One region of the Actinomadura sediminis genome, then DNA from elsewhere that is predicted to be linked to it. Evidence: riboswitches for the same ligand, from Rfam matches in the RefSeq annotation. Region 1 holds a riboswitch; the other holds the start of a gene.

Region 1 (14,946 bases):
GTGGCGGACGCCGACCGCGTCGCGGGCATCCTCGCCGCCCAGCCCGAGTCCAACGCGGCGTGACCCGTCCGGACGCGGCCCGACCCGCACATCACCGACCCGCCCTTGACAGACCCGGACAAAGGTGAGTTACCGGTGGGTGTTTCCCCGTGCGCGATGAGCGGACGCGGCGAGGGATAGACTCGCCGACGGGGCGAGCGCACGACGAGGTGACTCGCGACTTCAGCTGCACACGACCCGAACATCCATCTTTCGAAGGACCGTTTCCTTGAGCAAGCCCGTCGTCCTCGTCGCAGAAGAACTCTCTCCCGCCGGCATCGCCGTGCTGGAATCCGACTTCGAGGTCCGCCACGTCGACGGAAGCGACCGCGAGCGGCTGCTGCCCGCGGTGGCCGACGTCGACGCGCTGATCGTCCGCAGCGCCACCAAGGTCACCGCGGAGGTGTTCCGGCACGCCGCGAGGCTGCGCGTCGTCGCCCGCGCCGGCGTCGGCCTCGACAACGTCGACGTCGAGGCCGCCACCAAGGCCGGCGTCATGGTGGTGAACGCGCCGACCTCCAACATCGTCACCGCCGCCGAGCACGCCATCGCGCTGCTGCTGGCCACCGCCCGGAACGTGCCACAGGGCCACGCCGCGCTCAAGCAGGGCGAGTGGAAGCGGTCCAAGTACACCGGCGTCGAGCTCCAGGGCAAGACCGTCGGCGTCCTCGGCCTCGGCCGCATCGGCGTGCTCGTCGCCCAGCGCCTCGCCGCGTTCGACATGAACGTGATCGCGTTCGACCCCTACGTGCAGGCGGCCCGCGCCGCGCAGCTCGGCGTCAAGCTCGTCACGCTCGACGAGCTGCTCGCCGAGAGCGACTTCATCACCGTGCACCTGCCGAAGACCCCCGAGACCCTCGGGCTCATCGGCGACCGCGAGCTGCACCGGGTCAAGCCGAGCGTCCGGATCGTCAACGCCGCCCGCGGCGGGATCGTCGACGAGGAGGCCCTCGAACTGGCGATCAAGGACGGCCGCGTCGCCGCCGCCGGCCTCGACGTGTTCAGCAGCGAGCCCTGCACCGACAGCCCGCTGTTCCACCACGACAACGTCGTGGTCACCCCGCACCTCGGCGCCAGCACCCACGAGGCGCAGGAGAAGGCGGGCACGCAGGTCGCCCGCTCGGTGAAGCTCGCGCTCTCCGGCGAGTTCGTCCCGGACGCCGTCAACGTGCAGGGCGGCGCCGTCGCCGAGGACGTCAAGCCCGGCCTCCCGCTCGCCGAGAAGCTCGGCCGGATCTTCACCGCCCTCGCCGGCGGCGTCCCGGTCCGGCTCGACGTCGTCGTCCGCGGCGAGATCGCCGAGCACGACGTCAAGGTGCTCGAGCTGGCCGCGCTCAAGGGCGTCTTCGTGGACGTCATCGAGGAGGCCGTCACGTTCGTGAACGCCCCCCTCCTGGCCCGCGACCGCGGTGTCGAGGTGACCCTCACCACCAGCGAGGACAGCCCCGACTGGCGGAACGTCGTCCAGGTGCGCGGCACCATGGCCGACGGCGAGGTCGTGTCGGTGTCCGGCACCCTCACCGGCCCCAAGCACGCCGAGCGGCTCATCGAGATCAACGGCTACAACATGGAGCTGGTCCCGACCGAGCACATGGCGTTCTTCTCCTACGTCGACCGTCCCGGCATCGTCGGCGCCGTCGGCAAGCTGCTCGGCGACGCGCAGGTCAACATCGCCGGCATGCAGGTCGGCCGGGACGCCAAGGGCGGTCGCGCGCTGATCGCCCTGACCGTCGACTCCGCCATCCCGTCGCAGCTCGTCGACGCCATCAAGACCGAGGTCGGCGCCGACATGGGCCGCCGCGTCGACCTGGACGGCTGACGCTCGACCACCGCCGCGGGGGCGGGCGCCCGGCACCGCGCCGGGCGCCCGCCCCCACGCCGTCCACTCGTTTTGCATCTCGCATACTGAGATTTTCGGTCACCTGTCGGGACAACCGCACAGCGGTGCGGGTACCGTTGCAGGGAGTATGCGGCGCTTCGTGGTAATCCTTCGCTGCCGCAGCGGGGCCTGATCATCGGCGGGCCGGCCCGCTGCGGAGGCAGCGCACGGCCATGAGTCCGATGCCGCGCCCGACCGTGCGAACCACGGTCGCCCGGCGGCCCTCACGCCAACCGCTCAGCGATACGGAGACTCCCATGGACAGCATCACCGCGCCCGCCGCCCAGCCCGCCGACGACGCCCGCGACGAGGCGGCCCGCGCCCTGCAGATCGCCCTGGACCGCCGCGACAACGGCGGCCACCCCACCCGCTGACCCGCTCCCGCCCGCCCCGCGGGCCCGGCGGGCCCGGCGGGCGATACGCCCGGCGTCGCGCCCCGTTCAGGCGCGTCGCCTCGGGCGGTTGCCGGGGGGCGGGCGGCGCGGCAGGGTTGGGGCATGACGCCGAGTTCCCGCGTGGTCGCGGAGTCCGCCGAACCGGGCGAGGTCGCCGGCATCCTGCGGGACGTCGGGCGCCTCGGCCCGTTCTTCGAGATCCGCACCGACCCGGCCGAAGAGGCCGACCCCACGTGGCGGCCTTTCCCCGAGACCGACCGCGCGCGGCTCACCGACCTGACCGCCCGGTACGCCGAACGGCTCGGCACGTCCGAACGGCGGGTCGCCGCCTCCATCCTGTTCCAAGGGCTCGCGTCCCGGCTGTGGTCCCCGATGGTCGCGGCGGCGGCGCGGGGCGTCGTCCCCGACCTCGCGGGGCTGCACTGGCGGTGGGCGCCCGGCGCGCCCGTCGCGCTGTGGCTGGCCGCGCCCGGCGGGCGGCGCACCGGCGGGACGGACGACGCCGCGCGGCTCGTCCACGACCAGGTCGTCGCCCGGGCCCTCGCGCCGCTCCGCGACACGCTGGCGGACGTCGTCCGGCTCGCCGACGGGCTCGTGTGGGGCAACGCCGCGTCGGCGCTCGCCGGAAGCCTGAACGTCGGCCCGCGCGACCCCGCACGGGCGGCGATCGTCCGGGCGCTGCTGGCGCTCCCGCCGCTGGACGGCACCGGCGGCTTCGGCCCCGCCGGGTTCGTCCGGCGGAGCTGCTGCCTGTACTACCGGGTGCCGCCCGGCGGCGGCATGTGCGGCGACTGCGCCCTGCTCAGGCGGGGGCCGTCCGGCGGGTGAGCGCCCGCTCGGACAGGAAGCCGAACAGCAGGCCCAGCGTCGCCCACAGCGCGAGCTGGATCCCCAGCGAAGCGATCCGGAAGTCCCACAGCACGGTGGCGGGGAAGCCGTCCGGGAGCGCGTCGGGATCGGGGGTGAGCCGGTTCGCGACGGCGATCAGGACCACGAAACCGATCACCGTGACGATCGTCGCGTTCCAGGCGCCCAGGCGCGGGACGAGGCGGCGGCCCACGATCAGCGCCGCCGCGGTCGCCAGGACGCCGAGCGCCGCCATCCCGAAGTACAGCGCGGTACGGCCCCCGATCGTCTCGGGATCGCCGACGGCCGGAGGCGTCGCCGGGTACTTGAGGGACGGGACGAGCACGAGCGCGACGAACCCGGCCGCCGCGACCACGGCGGCGGTGGCGCGGGCGCCGAGCGCGCCGAGGCGCCCCTGCGCGAACGCGAACGCGATCGCGAAGAGGCCGCCGACCGCGACCCCGTACACCCCCACCGCGGTGATCAGGCCCACGGTCCGCTGCGCGGTGCGGCTCACCACCTCTTCCTCGTGCGGGTGGCCACCGGCGGCGCGGGCCGCCGCCTCCTCGAACGCGATGGCGTCGGCGACCCGCGGCTCCCCGTAGATCCACGCGACCACCAGCGCGACCGCGGCGGCGGCGAGGCCCGCGAGCATGCCCCGGACGAGCAGTCGTCTCATCATCGCGGCGGCCTCAGTGGCAGGGGAAGCCGAGCAGGTGCCGGCCGTCGTGGGTGAACTCGTGGATCCAGGTGCCGCCGAAGACGGACGTCGCGCCCTGTTCGGCGCCGACGAAGTAGAGCAGGACCCCGGCCAGGACGAATGCGAAGATCGCCCACGGCAGGATCTCGCGGACCGGGACGCGGACGGGCGTCGCCGGACGCGCGTCGGGCGCCGCGGCGGACGGGACGGCGTGCTGTGCCATCGCGGGTCTCCTCACGGGGGTCGCTCGCCCCCTGTCATGGGAGGACGACGGGTCAGTGTCCTGACTCCCAGATCGCCGCCTTCCGCCGACCTTCCAGCCGTGCGGCCGTGGTCCGGATGGCGGAGGCTCCCTGGTCACAGTGGCGGGACCGTCCCGGAGTCGCACCGGGTTCCTGCGCACCGTCGCCTCGGTGTGAAGTTGTCGTACCGAGCGTGCCCTCCGCCGCCGCGTCGGTCAAGGGGGCGATGTGCCCGGAATGCGAGACGGAAGCCCATGCAGTGAGACGTTTGCAGTAGAGTGCGCGCATGGCATCCCGCAGCATCCGTCTGGCCGTCATCCCCGGTGACGGGATCGGCCCCGAGGTGGTCGCCGAAGGACTGAAGGTCCTCGAGGCGGTCGCGCCGTCCGGCGGCCTGAACTTCGAGCAGACCTCCTACGACCTGGGCGCCGCCCGCTGGCACCGGACGGGCGAGACGCTGCCCGACTCGGTCCTCGACGAGCTGCGCGAGCAGGAGGTCATCCTGCTGGGCGCCGTAGGCGACCCGAGCGTGCCGAGCGGCGTGCTGGAGCGCGGGCTGCTGCTGCGGACCCGGTTCGAGCTCGACCACTACGTCAACCTGCGTCCCGTCAAGCTGTTCCCCGGCGTCACGACCCCGCTCGCGGGCGTCGCCCCGGACGACATCGACATGGTCGTCGTCCGCGAGGGCACCGAGGGGCCGTACACCGGCGTCGGCGGCGTCCTGCGCAAGGGCACCCGGCACGAGGTCGCGACGCAGGAGAGCGTCAACACCGCGTTCGGCGTCGAGCGGGTGATCCGGTACGCGTTCGAGGTCGCCGCGTCGCGTCCGCGCAGGCACCTGACGCTCGTCCACAAGGACAACGTGCTGACGTTCGCCGGCGACCTCTACCAGCGGACGCTGAAGCGGGTCGGCGCTGAGTACCCGCAGGTGACCACCGCGTACACGCACGTGGACGCGGCCACGATGTTCTTCGTCAACGATCCGCGGCGGTTCGACGTCGTCGTCACCGACAACCTGTTCGGCGACATCATCACCGACATCGGCGCGGCCATCGCGGGCGGCATCGGCCTCGCCGCGTCCGGCAACGTCAACCCGGACCGGACGGCGCCGTCGATGTTCGAGCCCGTGCACGGCAGCGCACCCGACATCGCGGGGCAGGGCAAGGCCGACCCGACCGCCACGATCCTGTCGGTCGCGATGCTGCTCGACCACGTCGGCGCCGGCGACGCCGCGCGGCGGGTCGAGCGGGCGGTGTCGGACGACCTGGGCGAGCGCGGCGCGCTCGGCGCCCGGTCGACCGCGCAGATCGGCGACGCGATCGCCAAGCGAGTATCCGGCTAGGGGCACGCCTCTCCGCCGGAACAGGGACACTCCGGGCGTGCCGTACGGCGCGCCCGGTTTTTCCGTGTGCGCCGTTACCGAGGAGTCACCTCCACGAAGTACGACAATAAGGACTAAGACGCCCATGCGGCGACGGGGCCGCACCGGCGATCCGCGAGAGGACAACCGCGATGAGCAGCAACCTGGACTTCGAGATCACGCTCACCGACCGGCCGGCATCGGCCGCCGAGCGCGAACGCGTCCTGGCCGACCCGGGCTTCGGGCGGTACTTCACCGACCACATGGTCACGATCCGCTACTCGGCGGACCGCGGCTGGTACGACGCGAAACTCGAACCGTACGGGCCGATCCCGATGGACCCGGCGTGCCAGGTGTTCCACTACGCGCAGGAGCTCTTCGAGGGCCTCAAGGCGTACAAGCAGCCGGACGGCTCGATCGTCACGTTCCGCCCCTACATGAACGCCGCGCGGATGAACCGGTCCGCCAAGCGGATGGCGATGCCGCAGATCCCGGACGACCTGTTCGTCCGGGCCTGCGAGCTCCTCGTCGCCACCGACCGCGACTGGGTGCCCGACACCGAGGGGCACAGCCTCTACCTGCGCCCGTTCATGTTCGCCACCACCCGCGCGCTCGGCGTCAACAACCCGGCCGGCGAGTTCCTGTTCATGGTCATCGCGTCGCCGTCCGGGCTGTACTACCCGCGCGGCATCAAGCCCGTCTCGGTGTGGCTGTCGCAGGACTACACCCGCGCGGCCCCCGGCGGCACCGGCGAGGCGAAGTTCGGCGGCAACTACGCGGCGTCCTTCGCCGGGCAGGCCGAGGCCGTCGAGAAGGGCTGCGACCAGGTCGTCTGGCTCGACGCGGTGGAGCACCGCTGGGTCGAGGAGGTCGGCTCGATGAACCTCATGTTCGTCTACGGCTCCGGCTCGGACGCCCGGATCCTGACGCCCGCGCTGACCGGCACCCTCCTCGCCGGCATCACCCGCGACTCGATGCTCAAGCTCGCGCCCGACCTCGGCATCCAGGCCGAAGAGGGCAAGATCAGCATCGAGGAGTGGCAGGCGGGCTGCGAGTCCGGCGAGATCACCGAGGTGTTCGGCTGCGGCACCGCCGCGATCATCAGCCCGGTCGGGCACGTCAAGGGCCACGACCGCGAATGGACGATCGGCGACGGCGAGCCCGGCGAGATCTCGATGCGGCTCCGCGAGGAACTCATCGGCATCCAGTACGGCACCCGCCCCGACCCGTACGGCTGGGTCCACGAGATCGTCGCGGCGCCCTCGGCGTCAGGCCGCTAGGCGGCCCTCCCTCAACGGGCGCCGCGTGCGAGTGCCGCATCGGTGAGGGCTTGGCAGATGCGCCTGTTGGCGTCGTGACGCGGGGGGACGGAGACCGGTTCTCCGTCCCCCTGCGTCTCGGGATGTGGGATCGCGTTCTCAGCATCGGATCGGGTGTGGCACACTGGGTCGCATCATGCGCCACAGCCTCGTGATTATCGGCTGGCGCGCCGGCATCTGACGGGACAACGCCGGCGCGCAGACCTCTCACGTCCGTGAGGGGTCTTTTTTGTGTCCTGGCGCCGATCCGCCCATATCTGGGGGTTTCCGAAACCATGCAAGGTGACGCTTTCCACGTCTACGACACCACGCTGCGCGACGGCTCGCAGCAGGAGGGGCTGAACCTCTCCGTGGCCGACAAGCTCGCCATCGCGCGGCACCTGGACGACCTGGGCATCGGCTTCATCGAGGGCGGCTGGCCGGGCGCCAACCCCAAGGACACCGAATTCTTCAGGCGGGCTCGGACCGAGCTGGACCTGAGGCACGCGCGGCTCACCGCGTTCGGCGCGACCCGCCGGGCCGGGGTGAAGGCGGCCGACGACCCGCAGGTCGCCGCGCTGCGCGAATCCGGCGCGTCCGTCGTGACCCTGGTCGCCAAGAGTCACGACAGGCACGTCGAGCTGGCCCTCCGCACCAGCCTGGAGGAGAACCTCGCGATGATCCGCGACACGGTCTCCCACCTGCGTGCGGAGGGCCAACGCGTCTTCCTGGACGCCGAGCATTTCTTCGACGGCTACAAGGCCAACCGGGCCTACGCGCTGGAGGCCGTCCGCACCGCCGCCGAGGCCGGCGCGGACGTCGTCGCGCTGTGCGACACCAACGGCGGCATGCTGCCGGACGAACTCGCCGACGTCGTCCACGACGTCGTGTCCCTCGGCGTGCGGGTCGGCATCCACTGCCACGACGACTCGGGCTGCGCGGTGGCGAACTCGCTCGCCGCCGTGAAGGCCGGCGCCACGCACGTCCAGGGGTGCGCCAACGGGTACGGCGAGCGCAGCGGCAACGCGAACCTGTTCACCCTCGTCGGGAACCTGCAGCTCAAGCGGGGGATGAACCTCGTGCGGGACGACCAGCTCGCCGAGATGACCCGGATCGCGCACGCCGTGTCGGAGGTCACGAACGTGACGCCGAGCTCGCAGCAGCCCTACGTGGGCCTGTCGGCGTTCGCGCACAAGGCGGGCCTGCACGCGTCCGCCGTCAAGGTCGACCCGGACCTGTACCAGCACATCGACCCGGCCGCCGTCGGCAACGACATGCGGATGCTGGTCTCCAGCATGGCCGGGCGCGCCTCGGTCGAGCTGAAGGGCCGCGAGCTCGGCTACGACCTGTCCGGCGACAAGGCCAAGGCCGTCGTCGACCGGGTCAAGGAACTGGAGTCGACCGGCTACACCTACGAGGCCGCCGACGCCTCCTTCGAGCTCCTGCTGCGGGAGGAGCTGACGGGCGTCCGGCAGCGGCACTTCGAGGTCGAGTCGTGGCGGTCGATCGTGGAGCGCCGCCCGGACGGCTCCATGGTCAGCGAGGCGACCGTGAAGCTGCACGCCAAGGGCGAGCGGATCATCGCGACCGGCGAGGGCAACGGTCCCGTCAACGCCCTCGACAACGCGCTCCGCATCGCGCTCGAGCGGCTGTACCCGGAGCTGGCGCGGCTGGAGCTCGTCGACTACAAGGTCCGCATCCTGGAGGGCTCCCACGGCACCGACGCCCGCACCCGGGTCCTGATCGAGTCGGGCGACGGCACCCGCGAGTGGGGCACCGTCGGCGTCGAGGACAACGTCATCGCCGCGTCCTGGCAGGCCCTCGAGGAGGCCGTCACCTACTGCCTGCTGCACGCGGGCCACGAGGTCGGCTGACCGGGCCCCGCAGGGGCGCCGAAGTATCCGGGGGATCAGTGGGCATGATCGGTGCATGAGCACCGAAGTGACCGACAATCCCGCCGAGCAGCGCTACGACGCCACCGTGGACGGCGCCTCCGCCGGGTACGCCGAGTACGAACCGGGGGAGGGCGTCGTCATGTTCACGCACACCGAGATCGACCCGGCCTTCAAGGGCAAGGGCGTCGGCGGCGCGCTGGTCAGGGGAGCGCTCGACGACGTGCGCGCGAAGGGCCTGCGCGTCGTCCCGCTCTGCCCGTTCGTCAAGGGGTGGATCGAGAAGCACCCCGACTACGGGGACCTGGTGGCCCGCTGACGACCCCGGCGGCGTCCGCCCGGCCGGACGGACGCCGCCGGCCGTTCAGGAATCGCCGGGCTTCGGTCCGGCGCTCTGGACGACCTCGAAGCTCCACAGTTCCGCGCCCGCCGCGGCCGGGCCGCCGTGCCCGTGCCCGTGGCCGGCGGGGCGGTCCTTCGCGGCTTCCGCGTGGCCCCGCTGGAACTGCCGGCTCTCGGTCCAGCGCTTGAAGTCCTCCTCACTGCGCCACTTCGTGTACACCAGGTACCGGTCCTGGCCTTCGACGGGACGCAGCAGCTCGAAGCCCTCGAACCCCTCGGCCGACTCCACCAGCCCGGCCCGGCCGGCGAACCGGCGCTCGATCTCCTCGCGCATCTCCGGGTTCACGGTCAGGACGTTGATCTTCACGACGGACAACGCGGGTCTCCTTCGCCTCGGGTGCCTGCTCTCCCTGCATCGTCCTACACGGCCCGAGGCCACGGCGTCCCGCCCTCCAGGAGAGCCGCGCCGACAGTGACACCGACAGTGACACCGACATCGACGCCGGTGGGCTTCGAGGCGTGCGCCCGGGCCGGGGGCGCCGAGGACCCCGTGCCGGTCTTTCCGCCGGTGGCGGCGCGGCGCAGGAGGAGTTCCCGCGGAATCGCGGAAATCGGTGGCGGTTTCCGGGCGGGACGGTCACCATGGGACGAGCGCGGCACGCGCGGCGTTCCCGCATGCCGTTCCCCAGCCCCCGAAACACCGGAGTGATCGTATGCCTGTCCGACCCTGGAACCCCGAGGACCTCGGGCGTCCGACGGACGGAGAACGGGTCGACGTGGCCTTCGGGCTGGGCCGGGTGTACGAGCACGAGGGCGACCTGGAGCGGGCCGCCGGCTGGTACCGGCGGGCGGCCGAGTCCGGGCACGCCGGCGCGGCCCTGCGGCTCGGCGCCGTGCTGGGCCGGCTGGCCGACGCCCGGTCCGCCGATGCGTCCGACGAGTCCGCCGAGGACCTGCTCGCGGAGGCCACGCGCTGGCTGAGCGGGGTGCAGGCCGCCACCACGCCGGACGCCATCGAGCTGATCACCGACATGCTGAACCGGCACCAGCGGCAGGCGGCACGGCGGGGGCTCGAACCCACCGCGACGGGCTGAACCGCCCGCCGGGGACGAACCTCGCCGCCGTCCCGGCCGTCGGACTCCATGAGACCGACGACGGGAGAGCGACCGATGAGCGGCGACCCGACCCCGCGCCCAGAACGCCGGTACCTGCCCCCGGACCACGCGGCCACCACCGAGTTCGCCGCCCCCGGCACGGACTCGAACGCCGCCGACCCGAACGCCACCGACCCCGACCCGCCGGACGCGCCCGCGGACGTCCGCGAAGAGCCCGCGGACGCGCCGGGCGACACCGCGCCCACCGCACCCGCACCGGGTGACACCGCACCAGGGGACACCGCACCGGACGGCCGCGGCCCGCGCGAGCCCGAGGACGTGCGGGTCGCGCCGCTGCACGCCCCGCCCGCCGGGCGCGGACGGTCGGGCGGCACCGCCGAACTCGCGGGCCCGTCGCCGACCCCGCCCGGGCCTCACGCGCCGCCGGTGCGCGGGCGCGGAGGGAAGGTTCGCGGCCCCGCCTTCGCGCTCGGAACCGGCGTGCTCGTGGTCGCCGTGGCGCTCGGGGCCGTGTTCGCCCTCGGCGGCGACGGGGAACCGGCCGACGCCCCGGAGGCGACGCCCACAGCGACGCCCACGGCGACGTCCACGGCCGGGACCCCCGGCGGGACGGGCGGCGGTGCGGCGCCCGCGCCGACGACCGGGCCGTCGACGACCGGGCCGTCCACGGCGGTGCCCGAGGCGCCCGCCGCCGGAGCGGAGCCGCCGCTGCGGGGCGACGGCGTCGCCTACCGGGTCGTCGAGGACGGTCCGGGCTACTACGAGGGTTCGTTCGTCGTGACCAACCGCACCGGACGGCCGCTGACGTCGTGGCGGCTGTCGTTCCTGGCGCCCGGTTCGGACGTCCGCAACGCGTGGGGCGGACGGCTGGTGCGGGGCGGCGAGCGGGCGGTGATCGAGAACACGCCGGGCGCGGCGGCCGTCCCGCCGATGGGCACGGTGACGGTCCGGTTCGGCGCCGCGGGGGAGCCGGCGCCGCCCGCCGAATGCGTCGTGAACGGCGCGGGGTGCGGCCTCTGACCGGGGTACTAGGCTCTCGAACATGCGTATCGCGAGGTTCTCCACCGACGAGGGCATGTCCTTCGGGGTGGTGGAGGAGAACACCGTCGCCGCCGTCGCGGCGCATCCTTTCGGAGAGCTCACCTTCACCGGGCACCGTTTCCCGCTCGCCGACGTCCGGCTGCTGGCCCCGATCCTGCCGAGCAAGGTCATCGCGATCGGCAAGAACTACGCCGAGCACGCGGAGGAGATGGGCGGGGAGGCCCCCGCCGAGCCGCTGATCTTCGCGAAGCCGTCGACCAGCGTGATCGGGCCGGGCGAGGCGATCGCCTACCCGGAGAAGCTGTCCGAGCGCGTCGACCACGAGGGCGAGCTCGCGCTGGTGATCGGCCGGATGTGCCGGGAGGTCCCGGCGTCCCGGGCCGCCGAGGTGATCCTCGGCTACACCTGCGCGAACGACGTCACGGCCCGCGACCTGCAGGCCAGGGACGGCCAGTGGACGCGCGCGAAGGGATTCGACACGTTCTGCCCGCTCGGCCCGTGGATCGAGACCGAGGCCGACCCCGCGGACCTGGCGATCAGCACGTCCGTCAACGGCGAGGTCAGGCAGAGCGCCCGCACGTCGCAGCTCATCCACGACATCCCCAGGCTCGTGGAGTACGTCAGCCAGGTCATGACGCTGCTGCCGGGGGACGTCATCCTGACCGGCACCCCGGCGGGCGTGGGCCCGCTGGAGGTCGGCGACGAGGTCACCGTGACCGTCGAGAACGTGGGGACCCTCACCAACCGGGTCATCGCCCGCGACTGAGCGGCCGGAACGCGGAAGGCGCCCGGCGCGGCCCGGGCGCCGGCCCGCGGGGGGCGCACTCCGCGCGACGGAGGCGTGCGGACGGCCGTCGGCTAATCGTTTTGGTCCAAGTCCCCAACTCCTGTATTCTCATCGAGGCGCGAGCGACCGGCCCGAAACGGCAGGAAGCCCGCGTACCTCTCTGGGGTATGGTGTAATCGGCAGCACGACTGATTCTGGTTCAGTTAGTCTAGGTTCGAGTCCTGGTACCCCAGCTGCGTCCGCGACAGCGGACAGGCCCCCGTCGTCTAGTGGCCTAGGACGCCGCCCTCTCAAGGCGGTAACGGCGGTTCGAATCCGCTCGGGGGTACACGTTCGCTTCTCCTCGGCAACGCGCGGGAGCGGACGGCACGTCCTGCCCCCGTCGTCTAGTGGCCTAGGACGCCGCCCTCTCAAGGCGGTAACGGCGGTTCGAATCCGCTCGGGGGTACTGTCCACGCGACACGAAACCGCAGACCCACGGTCTGCGGTTTTTTTGCGTTCATGGGCCGATGAGGCATCGGGCGGCCGGCGAGAAGAACATGCGCGGGTTCGGGCAATCAGTGCTGATTCCCTCCCGAGAAAGGCGCCGGATGCATGACCGTGACCGACACACCATCTGAACGGGCCCCCACGGAGACGACCGACGCGTCGATCATCGCGAGCTCGCGGGCCGAACCGGAGCGGTTCGCGCAGATCTTCGACCGGTACCACGCCGCGATCCACCGGTACGCGGCGGCCCGGCTGGGCGCCTCGGCCGCCGACGACGTGGCGGCGGAGACCTTCCTCGCCGCGTTCGATCGGCGCGACCGCTACGACCCGGACCGGCCCGAGGCGCGCGCCTGGCTCTACGGCATCGCGACGAACCTGATCTCCCGGCACCGCCGCCGCGAGGTGCGGCACTACCGGGCGCTGGCCCGCACCGCCGAGCCGCCCGCCCCCGGCGACCACGCCGACCGGGTCGCCGACCGGGTGAGCGCGCAGACGCTCGGCCCCGACCTCGCGCGCGGGCTCGCCGCGCTGTCCAAGGGCGACCGGGACGCGCTGCTGCTCGTCGTCTGCGCCCAGCTCAGCTATACGGAGGCCGCGAGCGCGCTGGGCGTGAAGGTCGGCACGGTCGGGTCCCGCGTCAACCGCGCCCGCCGCAAGCTCCGCAAGGTCCTGCCCCCCACCGGCGAGGAGACGACGAACCATGGATGAAACGCAGCGACTTCGGGAGCGTTACGACGCCCTTCCCGGCCCGGAGCCGCGGAGCGTCGCCGCGGCGCGGGCCCGTCTCGACGCGCACCTGACCGGCGCCGCCCCGGCGGCGGCCCGCGGACGGCGGCGCGTCCGTCCGACCTGGGGGCTCGGCCTCCTCACGGCCGGGGCGGCCGCGGCCCTCGCCGTGACCACCGTGGTCGTCCCCGGGGACGACCCCGCCGCCCCCGCCGCCCCCGTCGCGCAGGCGCCCACGGCGCGGACGATCCTGCTGGCGGCCGCCGACCAGGCCGCGACGGCCCCCGCGGACGGGAAGTACTGGCACGTCGCCACGCTGAACCTCGCCGGGGGCAAGAGCGTGCGCGCGACCTGGACGACCCGGGACGGACGGCGCTGGACCGGGCGCCGGTCCGCGAAGACCGAGCCGGGGGTGCCCGCGACCGAGCTCCATGAGCTGAAGGGGCTCCCGCCGATGGGCACGACCGTCCTCGGCGCCGACCCCTCCCTCTCCGAACTGCAGGGGCTGCCGACCGACCCCGCGAAGCTGAAGGCCACGGCCGAACGCAACATCCCGCCCATCGAGCGGGACGAGGAGACGGGGAAGCCGGTGACCACCCGGCACGGATACCTCGTGGAGGCACTCGTCGGCCTGATCACCGACCAGCCGGTCACGCCGAAGGTCCGCGCGGCGGCGTTCCGCGTCCTCGCGGCGACGCCCGGTGTCAAGACGGCGGGCAAGGCCACCGACGAACTGGGCCGCAAGGGCGTCGTGCTGACCTTCGAGCTCAGCACCCCGCAGTCCGGCACGACCGGGTTCCGGCTGATCATCGACCCGAAGACCTCCCAGGTCCTCGCCAGGCGGGTCACCGCCGACCCGAAGCGCAAGGGGCGCTGGACGGGCACGACGCACTACCTCGCCGCCGAATGGACGAACGAGGCCCCGGCCGTCCCGAACCTGCCCTGACCCGGACGCGGAGAGATCCGTGCGGCAGGAACCGCGCCCGCCGCCCGCGGCCCTGTGGCCGCGGCGGCGGGCGGGGCCCGCTGAGCGGGAACGGGGCGGCGGCCGGCGGGACGCGCGCCGTATAGGAGAGGGATGACCTCCACCATGAGCGACCGCGACCGGATCGTCGAGCGGCTCGCCGAACTGGCCGCCGCCCTCGACCGCCGCGACTGGGACGCGCTCGCCGCGATGTTCGTCCCGTCCGCCACCGGCTACGGCCGGACCGGGCGGGACGGGATCGTCGCGACCGTCCGCGCGCACCTCGGCGGCTGCGGGCCGTCGCAGCACCTCCTCGGCAACCACCGCGTCGAGATCCGCGGCGACGAGGCGCGCTCGCTGACCTGCGCGCGCGTCCACCACCAGGGCGCAGGGGAGGCGGCGGGGCTCTTCTACGAGTGCTTCGGCGAGTACGAGGACCACTGGACCCGGACCCCGGACGGCTGGCGCATCACCTCCCGCGCGTTCACGATCTCGCACGACCTGGGCGACTTCACCGTCCTGCGGCCGGGCTGAACGGGCGCCGCGCGCCCGGCACCGGAGTAGCGCGCGCGGTGCCGGGCGGCCCGATCTTCGGAGTTTTACCGCGTCGGCCCGGCCCGCGTCGTTTGTCCCCTGGGGTGCGGGTGAGGGGTGGAGTGACGCAGGGCACCGCGTGAGCGCCGGGACGGCCGACGCCGAGGAGGCCGAGGAGAAGGTCCGAAGACGTCCCTGGCCTTGCCTCGAGCGGATCGGGCGAGACGGCCGAGGGGGACCAGATGGAAGACACCATGCCCGAAGGGCCGCGGCGGGGCCGCGCCCCCCGCGGGCCCG
Region 2 (14,946 bases), on a different contig from region 1:
CCTCTTTCGGCCGCCGCGCAGGGCCGGACGTCCGCAACGCGGCGGCCCGCGGTGATGTGCCGTGGCGCGCAGGTTATGGGACCGGGGCCGGGGAGTACCGTACGGGCGTCCGGCCCGGACGGACGACGAGTTCGGTGCCGGGCTCGCCGTCGCGGAGCGTCTCCACGATCGCGGCGGCGACCTCGTCGGCGGTGAGCATCGGGACGCCCGCCGCCCGGAAGCGGTCGCGTCCGCCCTCGATGAGCGGGGTGTCGACGAGCCCGGGGCAGACGGCGCCGAGCCGGATGCCCTCCCGCGCCAGCGGGCCGGACAGGGCGCGCACCAGGCCGATGACCGCGTGCTTCGTCATCGTGTAGATCGGGTCCTGCTCGACGCCGTGCAGCGCGGCGAGCGACGCGGTCACGACGATCGAGCCGCCGCCGCGCCGCCGCAGCGCCGGCAGCGCGGCCCGCAGCCCGTAGGTGACCGAGTGCTGGTTCACCCCGACGACCGCCCGGTAGCGGTCGAGGTCGAGCGTGGCCGGGTCCTTGTCGGCGCAGTTCGTCCCGGCGTTGAGGACGACCAGGCCGAGCCCGTCCCCCGCGTCCGCGGCGGCCCGCACCGACAGGTCGGGGTCGGTCAGGTCGCCCACCAGGGCGGTGCCGCCGATCGACGCGGCGACGTCCGCCACCTTCGGGTCGCGGTCCACGAGCACGCAGCGGGCACCGGACGCCGCCAGCAGCCGGGCCGTCGCCGCGCCGATGCCGCCCGCCGCCCCGGTGATGATCGCGGTTTCGCTCATGCCGGGCAGGGTACCCGCGAAGACCGGCCCGGCCGGGGGCGAGCGCGGGGCCGGGGCCCGGGCGCGTCCGGGCACGTCAGGCGGGGTGAGATCAACGTTTTCTCCCTTATCGATTCCTACTCTTGACTGGTTCAAGAAACTGGGACAGTCTTTCCGACGTGGCGACGGCCTTGGACTTCCAGCGGATGCTGCGCGGGGCCGCTCTGCGCGTGACCCGTCCCCGGACGGCCGTGCTGAGCGCGGTGCTGGCGCACCCGCACGCGGACACGGACACGATCATCGGTGCCGTGCGCAGCAGCCTTCCCAAGGTCTCCCACCAGGCCGTGTACGACTCGTTGCACACGCTGACCGCCGCGGGGCTCGTCCGGCGCATCCAGCCGTCCGGGTCCGTGGCGCGCTACGAGTTGCGGGTCGGCGACAACCACCACCACCTCGTGTGCCGGGCCTGCGGCGCCATCGCCGACGTCGACTGCGCGGTCGGCGACGCGCCGTGCCTGACCGCGTCGGACGATCGCGGCTACGCGGTCGACGAGGCCGAGGTCGTCTACTGGGGGCTGTGTCCCGACTGCTCCACCGCCGAGAGTTCCTGATCCCCACCCCCGCTCAGCACCGGAAGGAATCGCATGGCCGACAACGTTCACGACACCGACAAGGCGGGCGAGGGCGGCTGCCCCGTCGCGCGGACCCGCGCCCCGCACCCGACGCAGGGCGGCGGCAACCGCGGCTGGTGGCCCGACCGGCTCAACCTGAAGATGCTCGCCAAGAACCCCCCCGTGGCGAACCCGCTGGGCGAGGACTTCAACTACGCCGAGGCGTTCAACAGCCTCGACCTGCCCGCCGTGAAGGAGGACATCGCGCGCGTCCTCACGGACTCGCAGGACTGGTGGCCGGCCGACTTCGGGCACTACGGGCCGCTGATCATCCGGATGGCGTGGCACAGCGCGGGCACCTACCGCGTCAGCGACGGCCGGGGCGGCGCCGGCGCGGGCCAGCAGCGGTTCGCGCCGCTGAACAGCTGGCCGGACAACGCGAGCCTCGACAAGGCCCGCCGCGTCCTGTGGCCGGTGAAGCAGAAGTACGGCCGGAAGATCTCCTGGGCCGACCTGATGATCCTGGCCGGCAACGTCGCCCTCGAGACGATGGGCCTCAAGACGTACGGCTTCGGCGGGGGCCGCGAGGACGCCTGGGAGGCCGAGGAGGACGTCTTCTGGGGCCCGGAGACCGTCTGGCTCGACGACGAGCGCTACAGCGGAGACCGCGACCTGGAGAAGCCCCTGGCCGCGGTGCAGATGGGCCTCATCTACGTCAACCCGGAGGGCCCCAACGGCAACCCCGACCCGGTCGCCGCGGCCCGCGACATCCGCGAGACGTTCGGCCGCATGGGCATGAATGACGAGGAGACCGTCGCGCTGATCGCCGGCGGCCACACCTTCGGCAAGACGCACGGCGCGGCCCCGGGGGACGAGCACATCGGCCCCGAGCCCGAGGGCGCCCCGCTGGAGGACCAGGGCCTCGGCTGGAAGAGCACGCACGGCACCGGCAAGGGCCGCGACTCCCACACCAGCGGCCTCGAGGTCACCTGGACGCCCACCCCGACCAAGTGGGACAACACCTTCTGGGAGGTCCTGTTCGGCTACGAGTGGGAGCTGACGAAGAGCCCGGCGGGGGCGAACCAGTGGCGGCCGAAGGACGGCGCGGGCGCCAACACGGTGCCCGACCCGGAGGACGGCACGCTGAACCGCCAGCCGATGATGCTGACGACCGACCTGTCGCTGCGCTTCGACCCGATCTACGAGCCGATCTCGCGGCGCTTCAAGGACAACCCGGACGAGTTCGCGGACGCCTTCGCCCGCGCCTGGTTCAAGCTGACGCACCGCGACATGGGGCCGGTCGTCCGCTACCTCGGCCCCGAGGTGCCGACCGAGGAGCTCGTCTGGCAGGACCCGGTCCCGGCGGTGGACCACGAGCTCGTCGGCCCCGAGGACGTCGCCGCCCTCAAGGCCCGGGTGCTCGACTCGGGCCTGTCGGTCTCGGAGCTGGTCTCCACCGCGTGGGCGTCGGCGGCGTCGTTCCGCGGCACCGACAAGCGCGGCGGCGCCAACGGCGCCCGCATCCGGCTCGAGCCGCAGCGGAACTGGGAGGTCAACGACCCCGAGCGGCTCGCGACCGTCCTGCGCAGGCTGGAGGAGGTCCAGGAGGCGTTCAACGCCGAGCAGACGGGCGGCAAGCGGATCTCGCTCGCCGACCTCATCGTGCTCGGCGGGTGCGCCGCCGTCGAGAAGGCCGCGAAGGACGCCGGCCACGACATCGAGGTGCCGTTCACCCCGGGCCGCACGGACGCGTCGCAGGAACAGACCGACGTGGAGTCGTTCGAGGTGATGGAGCCCATGCACGACGGGTTCCGCAACTTCCTCAAGAAGGGCCACGAGCTGCCGGGCGAGTTCCTGCTGATCGACCGGGCGAACCTGCTGACCCTGAGCGCCCCCGAGATGACCGTCCTCCTCGGCGGCCTGCGCGTCCTCGAGGCGAACCACGGTCAGACGTCCCTGGGCGTCCTCACCGACACCCCCGGGAAGCTGACCAACGACTTCTTCGTCAACCTGCTCGACATGGGCACGGTGTGGAAGCCGGTGGACGAGAACTCGGAGACCTTCGAGGGCCGCGACGCGTCCGGCGAGGTGCGCTGGACGGGCAGCCGCGCCGACCTCGTGTTCGGCTCGAACTCCGAACTCCGCGCGGTCGCGGAGGTCTACGCCAGCGACGACGCGAAGGAGAAGTTCGTCCAGGACTTCGTCGCCGCGTGGGACAAGGTCATGAACCTCGACCGGTACGACCTGGCCGCGCTCGCCTGACCGACCGTTCCGGGCCGGCCCGCGCGGGCCGGCCCGGCCGTCAGGCGGCCCGGCACCTGGGGCACAGCCCCCAGAACGTCACGTCGGCCTCGTCGACCAGGTATCCCGAGTCGTCGACCGGGTCCAGGCACGGCGGGTGCCCGACGGCGCAGTCGACGTCCTTGACCGCGCCGCACCGGCGGCACACCAGGTGGTGGTGGTTGTCGCCGACGCGCCCCTCGAACCGCGCCGGGCTCCCGGCGGGCTCGATGCGCCGCACGAGACCCGCCGCGGTCAGCGCGTGCAGGGCCTCGTACACCGCCTGCAGGCTGATGTGGCCCACACGGTCGCGGACCCCCGACGCGATCGCCTCGACACCGAGGTGGTCGCCGGCCCGGACGGTCTCGAGCAGCGCCACGCGCGCCGCCGTCACCCGCAGGCCGGCACCGCGCAGCTCCTGGGCGGCGTTCGGGGTCTGGGATGCGGTCATGGCGCCAACCTAACTTCACAAATGCGAACGGTTCAAGACAACGAATGATGCGGGCCGGGCACGGCCAGCAGCAAACTACCCGCTCGCGTCAACCGCCGAGGACGCCCTACCGGGGGTGCGGCCCGCGCGCCTCGTACCGCTTCGGCAGCCTGAACCCGCGGTCGTCCATCACCGCGCGGAGCAGGTCGGGCCGGTCGGTGATGATCCCGTCCACGCCGTCGTCGATCAGCTTGTCCATCGTGGCCGGGTCGTTGACCGTCCAGGGCACCACCTTCAACCCCAGCCGGTGCGCCCGCCGCACCATGTCCGCGGTGACGTAGGGCCGGTAGCCGGGGTCGGTGACCTTGCCGTTCTGCGGGAAGCCGTGCACCGGCGAGAACGCGGACGCGCCGAACGACTTCACCGCCTTCAGCGGGTCGCCGCCGAAGTCGTCGATGTCGATGCCGCCGAGCCACGGCGACCGTCCCGGCCGCCCGGTCTGCAGGAAGTCGTAGTTGGTGAGCGCCACCAGCTCCAGCCGCGGCTCCACCTCCCGCATCCGCATCAGCGCGCCCCAGTCGAAGCTCTGGATCGTCACCTGCCGCAGCATCCGCGCCCTGCGCACCTCGTGCGCCGTGATCCGGACGAACTGCTCGCGCGGCGCCGTCTCGTGCGGCGCCCCCGCCTCGACCTTCGTCTCGATGTTGAGCTTCACCCCGTAGGCCCGGTACCGGTGCACGAGGTCGAACACCTCGCTCAGCAGCGGCATCCGCGCCCCCGGAACGGGCCGCTGGCCGGGGTGCTCCGGCAGCGTCAGCGACCCGCAGTCCAGCGTCCGCACCTGCCGCAGCGTCAGGTCCTTGACGTACTTGCCGACGTACGGGTACTCGGGGTCGCCGGGGAACGCGGGGCCGGTGTCCCGGCACTTGTGCGCGGCGACCCGCCGGTCGTGGGTGACGACCGCGCGCCGGTCCGCGGTGATCTGCACGTCCAGTTCCAGCGTGCTCACGCCGAGCTCCAGCGCGTTCGCGAACGCCGCCGTCGTGCTCTCCGCCACGAGCCCGAGGCCGCCCCGGTGCGCCTGCAGGTCGAACCTCGTCCCGCGCCGTTCCCCGGCCTCGGCCGGGACCGCGATACCGCCCGCGAGCACGGCCGCCGCGCATCCCGCCGCGGCCTTCCGCCACATCCTCATCTGCGCTCCTCCTTCCGCCCCGGCACCGCGCCGAGGCGGCCACCACCCTCGACGCCGGCCGCAGCGCCCGCCCGTGCACCGGGTGACGCCCGCGTGATCACCGCCTGAACAGCCGCCCACCTCGAGCGCCGTGCGCGGCCCGCGGCGGCGACCGGCACAATGTGCGGGGTGTCCTGCTCGTGCCGCGGCGCCGCCCACCGGCGCCGACCGGGGTGAAAGGGCGCAGGAAGCCACTCGTCGTCACCGTGGGCGTGAACATGAACTTTGAGACGCATGAACTCTGAGACGCAAGGAGCTCCGGCCGTGCCCGGGAGGCTCCTGAACATCCGCTCCCGGCTCCCCAAGACGCCGGATCGGCCTCCGGCGTCCGTCTTCGTCCTCGGCACCCTGTTCTCGGGGTCGACGCTGATCGGACGCGACGTGACGACCCGGATCAAGAAGGCCCACTACGTGGGCGAGCTGAACAACTTCACCCAGCTCCCCGGGTTCAGCCATCAGGACGCCGGGACGATCTGCGGCCCCTGCTCCCTGCTCGGCCGGGAGTGCGGCCACTTCACCGACGCGCTCCGCGAGCGGGTGACCTACGACGACATCCTCGGCATGCACGAGGAGTTCGCGCGGTCGCTGGGCGCCTCGGCGATCCTCGACGGCAGCAAGTACGTCGCCTGGCTCCGGCGGGCCGTCGAGCAGAAGCGGGCCGACCCGGCGACCCGGAACCCGATCAGCGTGATCCTCACCGCGCGGAACCCGATCGCCTTCGCGATCAGCCACCGCAACCGGACGGGCGAACCGCTGTGGCAGGGGGCGGGCATCTGGCGGAACACCTACGTCGACGCGCTCCGGACGGTGAACACGCACGGGCTCCCGCACATGGTGGTGCGCTACGAGGGCTACATGGCGCGCCCGGAACGCCACCTCGAACGCCTGGCCGCCTTCCTCCACCTGCCGCTGCGGGACAAGCCGGACAACAGCCGGATCCACGACGCCGGGGGCAACTGGAGCTCCTTCGTGCCGTACGTCGGCAAGGAGCAGCTCGACGAGCACATCGGACGGCTCGACGGGCCCGCGCGGGCCGAGGCGGAGAAGTTCGTGGAGAAGGCGCGGCCCTACTGGAACAACGAGAAGCCCAAGGCGGACACCCGCTGGCACCGCAGCCTCAGCACCGGTGAGGCCAACGCCATCGTGAGCACCCCCGGGCTGGCCGACGTCGCGAGCATCGTCGGCTACAACCTCGCCGAGCTGGTCCACCGGGCCGTCGAGCCGAACCGGCCTCCGGGGAACCGCGGCGGCGGCCCCGCCGAGGGCGCACGGCCCGCCCCGGGGTGACCGGGGCGGGCCGCGCGGCCCTCCGCGTCCGGGACGTCCGGGTCACTCCGGCAGGACCGTGATCTGCGGGACGCCCGTGCGGGGATGCTCGGTGACCTCGGCGTCGACGCGGTACACGGCGGCGAGCAGGTCCGGGGTGAGCACCTCGGCGGGCGTCCCCGCGGCGACCGTCCGGCCGCCGTCCAGCACGTGCACGCGGTCACAGTACGCCGCGGCGAGGTTGAGGTCGTGCAGCGCGATGACGGCGGTGGCGCCGAGGCGGCGGACGAGCCGGAGCGCGTCGATCTGGTGCCGCAGGTCGAGGTGGTTGGTCGGCTCGTCCAGCACCAGGGTCCCGGTGCGCTGCGCGAGCGCGCGGGCGATGAGGACGCGCTGCTTCTCGCCGCCCGACAGCCGGTCGAACGGCGCGTCCGCCAGGTCCGCGGCCTCCAGCTCGGCGAGCGCGGCGAGGACGATCTCGCGGTCGGCGGCGTCGTCGCCCTGGAACGCGCGCTTGTACGGGGTGCGGCCCATGGCGACGACGTCGTACGCGGTCAGCTCGAAGTCCCCCGGGGCCTCCTGCAGGACGGCCGCGAGCCGCCGCGCGAGCCGCCGCCCGGGGACCCGCCGCACGTCGTCGCCGTCCAGCAGGACCCGTCCGGATGCCGGGCGCAGCGCACGGTAGAACGTGCGCAGCAGCGTCGACTTGCCCGCGCCGTTCGGCCCGATGAGACCGACGACCTGGGACGGCGCCGCGACCAGGGACACGCGGTCGACCAGCGTCCGGCCGCCGAGCACGACCGACACCGCCTCGGCCTCGAGCGTCCCGGGCGCGCCCCTCGCGGTCACCGGGCCGCCTTCCGCCGCATCAGGTACAGGAACACCGGGCCGCCGACGAGGGCGGTGAGGATGCCGACGGGGATCTCCTCCGGGCTGACCAGGGTCCGCGCGGCCAGGTCGGCGGCGATCAGGAAGGACGCGCCGAGCAGCGCGACGACCGGGAGCGCGCGGCGGTGGTCGGCGCCGACCAGCAGCCGGACCGCGTGCGGCATGATCAGCCCGACGAACCCGATCGCGCCGCTGACCGCGACGATCGTCCCGATCATCAGTGCGACCAGCACGAACAGCGCGGCGCGGAACCGGTGCACGTCCATGCCGAGCGCCGTCGCGGCCTCCTCCCCGGCCAGCAGCAGGTTCAGCGGGCGGGACAGCCCGAGCAGGATCGCGGTCCCGGCCAGCACGGCGGCCGCCGGGATCCACAGCACCGTCCAGGTGGTGCCGCCCAGCCCCCCGAGCATCCAGCGCAGCGCCGACTCGGCGCCGTGCGGGTCGTCCGAGGTGATGACGAGGTAACTCGCGACGGCCGACAGCACCTCGGCCGTCGCGACGCCCGCGAGGACGAGCCGCACGGTCGTCATCCGGCCGCCCGAGCGGGCGAGCGCGTACACCAGGACGAGGGCGAGGAGGGCGCCGCCGAACGCGGCCAGCGGCAGCGTGAACATCCCGAACCAGGACACGTGGAACACCACGACCAGCACCGCCCCGACCGACGCGCCGGACGACACCCCGAGCAGCATCGGGTCGGCGAGCGGGTTCCGGACGATCGCCTGCAGCGCCATGCCGCACACCGACAGGCCCGCGCCGACGACCCCGCACAGGACGACCCGCGGGAGCCGCACGTCGAGCACGATCGTCTCGCGGGCGGGCGTCCAGTCCGCGGCCGCCAGCGCGGGGTGGAGCCGGTGCAGGAGGACGCCCCACACGTCGCCGGGCGGGATGCCGACGGACCCGACGGCGACCCCGGCCGTCGCGGTCCCGAGCAGCAGCGCCCCGAGCAGGCCCAGGACGAGCGGGTACGGCGCGCGCACGCGGGGGAGCGCGGCCCGTCCCGCGTGTCCGGTCACGCGAAGCGGTCCGGGTGCAGCTGGCGGGCCAGCGTCTCCACCGCGTCCGCCACCCGCACCCCCGTGACCGTCGACGACAGCGGCAGCACCGCGAACCGCTCGTTCCTGATCGCGGGCACGTCCCGCAGAGCGGGGTTGTCCAGCAGGAACCTCTTCTTCTCCCGGACCGGCCGGTCGCCGTAGTCGTAGATGACGATCACTTCGGGCGCGCGTTCGGCGAACTGCTCGAACGAGACGTCCCCGTAGGCGTCGTCGAGGTCGGCGAACAGGTTGGCGCCGCCCGCGAGCCGGATGATCTCGTTGCCGATCCCGGCGCCGCCCGAGGTGAGGACGGTCCGGTCGCCGCTGTCGTACACGGCGACCTTCAGCGGGTCGGCGCCCGCCAGGGCGTCCGCGGTCCGCCGCAGCACGGCGCGCATCGACGCGATCCGCTCCTCGGCGCGGGCGGGCACCCCGAAGATCTTCGCGACGGTGCGGATCTCCTCCTCGACCGTCGCCATCGTCACCGGACCGTCCGGGCACTCCTCGATGTTGAGGTGCGTGCCGATGCCGGCGTTCCGCAGGGCCGCGCGGCTCCGCCCGTCGTTCTCGGCGAACGCGCTGGCCCAGCCGCCGTACACGAAGTCGGGCTCGGCCGCCAGCAGGACCTCGAACGACGGGTACTCGTCGGCGAGCACCTCGATCCCGCCGTACGCCTCCGCGAACTCCGGCAGGACGGCGTCGTCGGGGAACGCGGTGCCGACCATCGACCGTTCGAGGCCGAGCGCGAGCATCACCTCGGTCGCGTGCTGGTTCAGCGATACGGCGCGCCGCGGCGGGCGCTCGTAGGTGGTCGTGACGCCGCAGTTCTCGATCGTCACCGGGAAGCCGGGCGGGACGGGCCCGTCCGGTCCGTCCGCGGACGGGCCGGACCCGCCGCAGCCCGACACCAAGAGCAGCAACGCGAGCACGAACGCGGGCGCGCGTCCGCCGCGACCCCGGACCACCGGGATTCCCACGGGCATGTCAGCCTCTCCTCTCTGGGGAGATCCGCCCCAGTTCCCATGAGGAGGCGACCGCGTGAGTCTCCTGGCTCTCGGGTCGTCGCTCGCCCCGGCCTTCCCGCCCCCGGAGGGGCAGTGGCGTGTTCGGGGTCCGCTCGCCGATCACAGTGGCGGGACCGCGCCGGATTCACACCGGCTTCCTCGTTCCGCCGTCGCCTACGCGGGCCATTGTGGCACAGCAGGCAACCGCCGCCTTCATGACGAACGTCGCAGAACGTGCATTTGCGGGTGCGGCTGCATCGCGCGGGCGGCGGCGACGGGGTGCGGCGGTCCTCCGGTGGCGGCCCGATGAGTTCGGGCTCCCCGCCCGGTCGGACCTCTCGACCATGACGAAAGGAAGAACCGTGGCAAAGCTCCTGTACTCGGCGACGATGTCGCTCGACGGCTTCATCGCGGCACCGGGCGGGGACATGTCCTGGCTGACGGAGCACCTGGCCGACCCCGACCCGGCGGCCGAAGGGCTCGTCGACCGGATCGGCGCCATCATCGCCGGCAACGGCACCTTCGGCGGCGGCGACCCGAACGAGGGCACCGACAAGGAGGGCGCGTTCGGCGGGCAGTACGACGGGCCGATGTTCGTCCTGACGCACCGGCCCCCGGCCGAGCCGGTCCCGGGGATCACCTTCGTCGGCGACCTCCGCACCGCCGTCGCCGAGGCCCGGGCCGCCGCCGGCGACCGCTACGTCAACATCCTGGGCGCGAACGTCGCCCGCCAGTGCATCGAGGCCGGGATCCTCGACGAGGTGCTCGTCTTCGTCGCCCCCGTGCTCCTCGGGGACGGCGTGCGCCTCTTCGACAGCCCCGGCGGCACGCGCGTCCGGCTGGAACAGCTCGAGGACGAGCCCGCGCACTGGTACCGCGTCGTGTACCCCTGACGCCGGCCGACTCCCGGTAGAGATCGGTGCCGTCATCGTCGTGGACGAAAGGAGTCCCGGGGCGGTCATCGGGGGGTGCCGGTGGAAGCCGATCGCGAACCCGCGGTCGTACCCGAGGACGTCCGGCGGCTCGGCGTGCGTCACGGGGCCGAGGTAGCGCTCGGCACGCTCGAACAGACCGTCGCAGGGTGACGTCACCCCGAACCCTAGGGGCCTTTCGCGTTCCTTTATGTGCGCCTCAGTAGTAAGAGGGAGACTCACACGGGAGGACACGCATGATCGTCGGTTTCCTCATGTCGCACGGGATGCTCGCGCACCATGGGGGCGGCGGCAGCTACGACGCGAGCCGGCCGCTCTACCTGCGCGGGCGGGTGATCCAGGCGCGGTACGGGTTCCCCCACGCGCGGCTGCGGATCGAGGTTCCGGCGGACCTGGCCGTCCCGTCCCGGCTGCCCGGCGCCGAGCGGCTGCGCGGGCACGACGCGTGGAGCGGCCCGCCCGTCCCGGAGGGCGCGGGGCAGGTCCGCGAGCTGCTCCTGCCGCCCGACATCACCGGCACGCTGAACGACCTGTCCGGACGCCCGAACACCGGGGACGAGGTCGCGGCGATCGTCTACCGCCGGTGCGACGCCGAGGGCGACGAGTACGCGGGCGAACTGCGCGTCCAGATGATCTACACGGGCACGGGGGCCCACCGGTACCGGGGGTCGATCACCCGCATCGTGGACCGCTGCCTCGACGCCGCACGCTCCCGCTCGTCCGCGCCGGGCGCCCGGAGCACGCCGGGGCGGGCGGGCGGCCCGGCGGCGACCGGCGCGGACGACCCGCCGGTGTTCCTGCTGGGCGGGGGCGCGCTGGTGGCGGCGGGCCTGGTCGCGGGCCTGATCCGGCTCCGCACCCGCCGGGCGGGCCGATGACCCTGGACGGCGTCCTCACCTGGCTGGAGGCCACCGCCCCGGCCGCCGCCGTCCGGGACGGCCGGTGGACGTACGCGCTGACCGCGTCGGCCCACCTCGTCGGCATCGCCGCGATGTTCGGCGCCATCGCGATCTTCGATCTGCGGCTGCTGGGCGTTTCCCGGCGGCTCCCGGTCGCTGCCCTGGCCCGGCACACCCTCCCGTGGTCCCGCGCGGGGTTCGCCGTGGCCGCCGCCACCGGGCTCCTGCTGTTCTCGGCGAACGCCACGCTGGTCGCGCACAACACCGCGTTCCAGGTGAAGGTCCTGCTCATCGGCGCCGCGGGCCTGAACATCCTGCTCTTCCACACGGGCGTCTTCCGCACCGTCCGCGACTGGGACGACGGCGTCCGGCCCCCGCCGTCCGCCCGCGCCGCCGCCCTCGTCTCCCTCACCACCTGGCCGCTCGTGATCGTGTGCGGCCGCCTGATCGCCTACACCTGACCGCGGCCGCGCGGCGGAACCCCTCGTCGGCCAGGTGCCACCGCAGCCAGGCGGTGATGACGTGCTGCCCGTTGCGGGTGGCGAGGACGTGGTCGGTGCTGTCGAGGGTGATCGGGGAAATCGCCGGTGCGTCCGCCGGGCCGCCGCGTCCGTCCCCGGCCGTTCAGCGGTGGGCGGAACGCGTGGGCACGGCGGCGCCGCCGACTTACGATGTGCGCATGGCCGAGAGCACCCGATCGGACGAGACGCCGCGCGAGCCGGACTCGACGCGCCCGGCGGCGGAGCCGCTGTGGCGCGACGCGCTCGGCTCGTGCCTGCGCCGCCTGCGCCTCGAGCGCGGCGAGATCCTGGTCGAGACCGCCCGCCGCGCGGGGGTCTCGCCGCAGTACCTCTCCGAGATCGAACGCGGCGTCAAGGAGCCGTCGAGCGAGATGATCGCCGCGGTCGCGGGCGCCCTGGACACGACGCTCGCCGATCTGACGCTCGCGGTCGCGACGACCCTCCTGGCCGTCCCGGCCCGGACCGTCCCGGCGGGAACGGCGCGGGCCGGGTCCGCTCCGGCGAGCCCCACCTGCCGGGCCGCGTACGCCCTGGCCGCATAGGCGGGCCCCGGGGCCCTGGCGGGCCTACGCGGGGGCCGGCTGCCGCTCCTCGATCACGTGGTCGATGAGGCCGTACTCCAGCGCCCCCTCCGCGGTGAACACGCGGTCGCGGTCGGTGTCGGCGCGCAGCGTCGCGGTGTCCTGGCCGGTGTGCCGGGAGAGGATGTCCTCGATGTCCGCGCGCACGCGGACGACCTCGTCCGCCTGCAGGATGAGGTCCGGGATCGCGCCGCGGCCCTGCCCCATCGGCTGGTGCAGGACGACCCGGGTGTGCGGCAGCGCGGCGCGCTTGCCGGGCGTCCCCGCGGCGAGGAGCACGGCGCCGACGGCGACCGCCTGCCCCACGCACGTCGTCGCGACCTGCGGGCGGATGTAGCGCAGCGTGTCGTACACGGCGAGCATCGCGCTCGGGTCGCCGCCCTCGCAGTTGATGTAGAGCTGGATGTCGCGTTCGGGGCTGTCGGACTCCAGGTACAGCAGCTGCGCGACGAGGGCGTTCGCGACGCCCGCGTCGATGCCGGTGCCGAGGTAGATGATCCGCTCCGTGAGCAGGTGCGAGTAGACGTCCATGATCCGCTCGCCGCGGGGATGCTGCGCGATGACGTTCGGGATCGTGTAGGTGCTCATCGGACGTCTCCCTCGCGGCGGAGCCCGGCGGGCCGGCGGGCGGCGGGCGCGATCTCGTCGAAGTCGCCGACGATCGCGTCGACGAACCCGTACTCGAGCGCCTCCCGCGCCGTGTACCAGCGGTCGTGCAGCGAGTCCTCGAAGACCCGGTCGAGGGGCTGGCCGGTGTCCTCGGCGATGAGCCCGAGGACGGTGTCGCGGGTGTGGCGCAGGTCGCCGGCCTGGAGTTCGATGTCGACGGCGGCCCCGGCGATCCCGGCGGAGCCCTGGTGCATCAGCACGCGGGCGTGCGGCATCGCGCGGCGCTTGCCGCGGGTCCCGGACGACAGCAGGAACTGGCCCGCGCTGTAGGCGATGCCGAGCACCAGGGTGGACACGTCGCACGGGACGAGCCGCATGACGTCGCGGATGGCGAGCATGGACGGCACCGACCCGCCGGGGGAGTGGATCCACAGGGAGATGTCGGCCGCCGCGTCCTCCCGCGCGAGGGTGATCAGCTGCGTCGCCAGCAGCGTGCCGTTGTCGTCGTCGAGCGCGCCGTCGAGGACGAGGACGCGCTGCCGGTAGAGCTCGTTGCGTACCCGTTCGTTGAACAACGGGATTTTCTGTTCCTCGCTCATGACTTCACTGTGCGGTGCGGGAGGCACTGCCCACGGCCCGATCTGCCCACGGCGGATCTGCTCAGAGCAGCGCGGACCCGCCACCGTGCCGCTTCCCCGTTCGGTCTCAATTCCGTACCCATTCCGACATCCCTCTTCCGTTTCGGCCGACAATGCCGATCCCGGACGCCTTCCTCGCGGCACCGCCGTTGACGTGCGGGTTCTTTCGGGCCACTGATCCTTCATGTGGCCGAAACCGTTATGCCTTGTCCCGGACCCCGCCGATACGGGTTCGGGCTTGAGGGACGGCCATGGGCGCTGTTAGCTTCACCCGGTGGGCGACAAGCGTGCACAGGCGGCGATCGCGGATTTCGCGGCGGCTCTGCGAGAGTTGCGCAACTCGGTCGGTAACCCGCCTTTCCGCGAGATGTCCGGACGGTCGGGAGCCATCTCCCACACGACGCTGCACGAAGCCACGAAGGGGAACAAACTCCCGAGCTGGGGAACGACGGTCGAGTTCGTCAAGGCGTGCGGCGGCGACCCGTCCGAGTACCGGGAACGCTGGGAGAGCGCGAACCGGACGGTCCGCTCCGCGACCGCCAAGGGCGCCCCGTCCGCCCCGCCCCCCGAACCCGCGGCCGCCGCGCCAGTCCCGCCCGTCCCCGAGACCGGCGACGCCCGGGACGCCGGCGTGCCCCGGCCGGACCCGGAGAGTCCCGCGTCCGGTGAGGCCGCGGACGGCGGGGGACCGGCGGCCCCCGCGACCGGGGGCCGGGCACGGCCCCGGCCGACCCGCGCCGTGGCGGCGGCGCTCGCGACGGCGGCCGCCGGTCTCGGGTCGGCGGCCCTCATCGTGGTCGTCGTCGACCGCGACTCCGCGGCGGGCGGGAACGGCCCGAAGCCGTCCGGCGTCGTCCCCGCGAAGGCCGCGCCGGCCCCGGCCGACTGCCCGGTGCGCGCGACCAACCCGCCCCCGGCCCCGCCGGCGCACGAGGGGGACGCGGCCGCCTTCATCACCGACGTCACGCTGCCCGACTGCACGCGCGTCCCGGCGCGCGGGACGGTGACCAAGGTGTGGCGGATCAAGAACGCCGGGACCGTGCCGTGGGAGGGATATTCGCTGCGCCGCCTCGACCTCCCGCAGCGCGCCGACCAATGCCAGACCATCTCCGATGTGCCGATCGACGACACCGGCCCCGGGGAAATGGTCGACATCCGGGTGGACATCGCCACGCCGAAGAAGCCGGGTTTATGTTACGTGCGCTTCAAGATGGTGGACGCCGAGGGAAAGGTCGCGTTTCCCGGAAGCCGCCCGGTCA

The links. A riboswitch is a leader RNA that binds a small molecule or an ion and turns the genes downstream of it on or off. The one in region 1 is predicted to bind cobalamin.
Region 2: linked by a shared signal. The riboswitch ahead of ACFQ11_RS14365 (ABC transporter substrate-binding protein) and the one ahead of ACFQ11_RS32385 (CbtB domain-containing protein) in region 1 are both predicted to bind cobalamin.

What each region holds. Positions count from the first base shown of each region.
Region 1 is NZ_JBHTJA010000116.1:558-15,503, reverse strand. Features, by position in the region: gene ACFQ11_RS32405 (thymidylate synthase family protein) at 1-63, shown strand, start outside; gene serA (phosphoglycerate dehydrogenase) at 269-1,858, shown strand; gene ACFQ11_RS32395 ((2Fe-2S)-binding protein) at 2,416-3,141, shown strand; gene ACFQ11_RS32390 (CbtA family protein) at 3,116-3,841, opposite strand; gene ACFQ11_RS32385 (CbtB domain-containing protein) at 3,852-4,082, opposite strand; cobalamin riboswitch at 4,136-4,257, opposite strand; gene ACFQ11_RS32380 (3-isopropylmalate dehydrogenase) at 4,388-5,443, shown strand; gene ACFQ11_RS32375 (branched-chain amino acid aminotransferase) at 5,614-6,741, shown strand; gene cimA (citramalate synthase) at 7,056-8,633, shown strand; gene ACFQ11_RS32365 (GNAT family N-acetyltransferase) at 8,689-8,970, shown strand; gene ACFQ11_RS32360 (antibiotic biosynthesis monooxygenase family protein) at 9,016-9,369, opposite strand; gene ACFQ11_RS32355 (hypothetical protein) at 9,707-10,087, shown strand; gene ACFQ11_RS32350 (cellulose binding domain-containing protein) at 10,163-11,128, shown strand; gene ACFQ11_RS32345 (fumarylacetoacetate hydrolase family protein) at 11,151-11,915, shown strand; tRNA gene ACFQ11_RS32340 (tRNA-Gln) at 12,098-12,169, shown strand; tRNA gene ACFQ11_RS32335 (tRNA-Glu) at 12,192-12,264, shown strand; tRNA gene ACFQ11_RS32330 (tRNA-Glu) at 12,312-12,384, shown strand; gene ACFQ11_RS32325 (RNA polymerase sigma factor) at 12,531-13,133, shown strand; gene ACFQ11_RS32320 (CU044_5270 family protein) at 13,126-14,097, shown strand; gene ACFQ11_RS32315 (nuclear transport factor 2 family protein) at 14,230-14,649, shown strand; partial or broken gene ACFQ11_RS32310 (hypothetical protein) at 14,892-14,946, shown strand, end outside.
Region 2 is NZ_JBHTJA010000022.1:61,133-76,078, reverse strand. Features, by position in the region: gene ACFQ11_RS14405 (SDR family oxidoreductase) at 74-781, opposite strand; gene ACFQ11_RS14400 (Fur family transcriptional regulator) at 967-1,371, shown strand; gene katG (catalase/peroxidase HPI) at 1,405-3,633, shown strand; gene ACFQ11_RS14390 (Fur family transcriptional regulator) at 3,674-4,102, opposite strand; gene ACFQ11_RS14385 (glycerophosphodiester phosphodiesterase family protein) at 4,209-5,273, opposite strand; gene ACFQ11_RS14380 (hypothetical protein) at 5,577-6,599, shown strand; gene ACFQ11_RS14375 (ABC transporter ATP-binding protein) at 6,642-7,427, opposite strand; gene ACFQ11_RS14370 (FecCD family ABC transporter permease) at 7,424-8,482, opposite strand; gene ACFQ11_RS14365 (ABC transporter substrate-binding protein) at 8,479-9,486, opposite strand; cobalamin riboswitch at 9,524-9,726, opposite strand; gene ACFQ11_RS14360 (dihydrofolate reductase family protein) at 9,870-10,400, shown strand; gene ACFQ11_RS14355 (hypothetical protein) at 10,676-11,317, shown strand; gene ACFQ11_RS14350 (DUF6644 family protein) at 11,314-11,799, shown strand; gene ACFQ11_RS14345 (helix-turn-helix domain-containing protein) at 12,018-12,401, shown strand; gene ACFQ11_RS14340 (ClpP family protease) at 12,426-13,028, opposite strand; gene ACFQ11_RS14335 (ClpP family protease) at 13,025-13,648, opposite strand; gene ACFQ11_RS14330 (NBR1-Ig-like domain-containing protein) at 13,962-14,946, shown strand, end outside.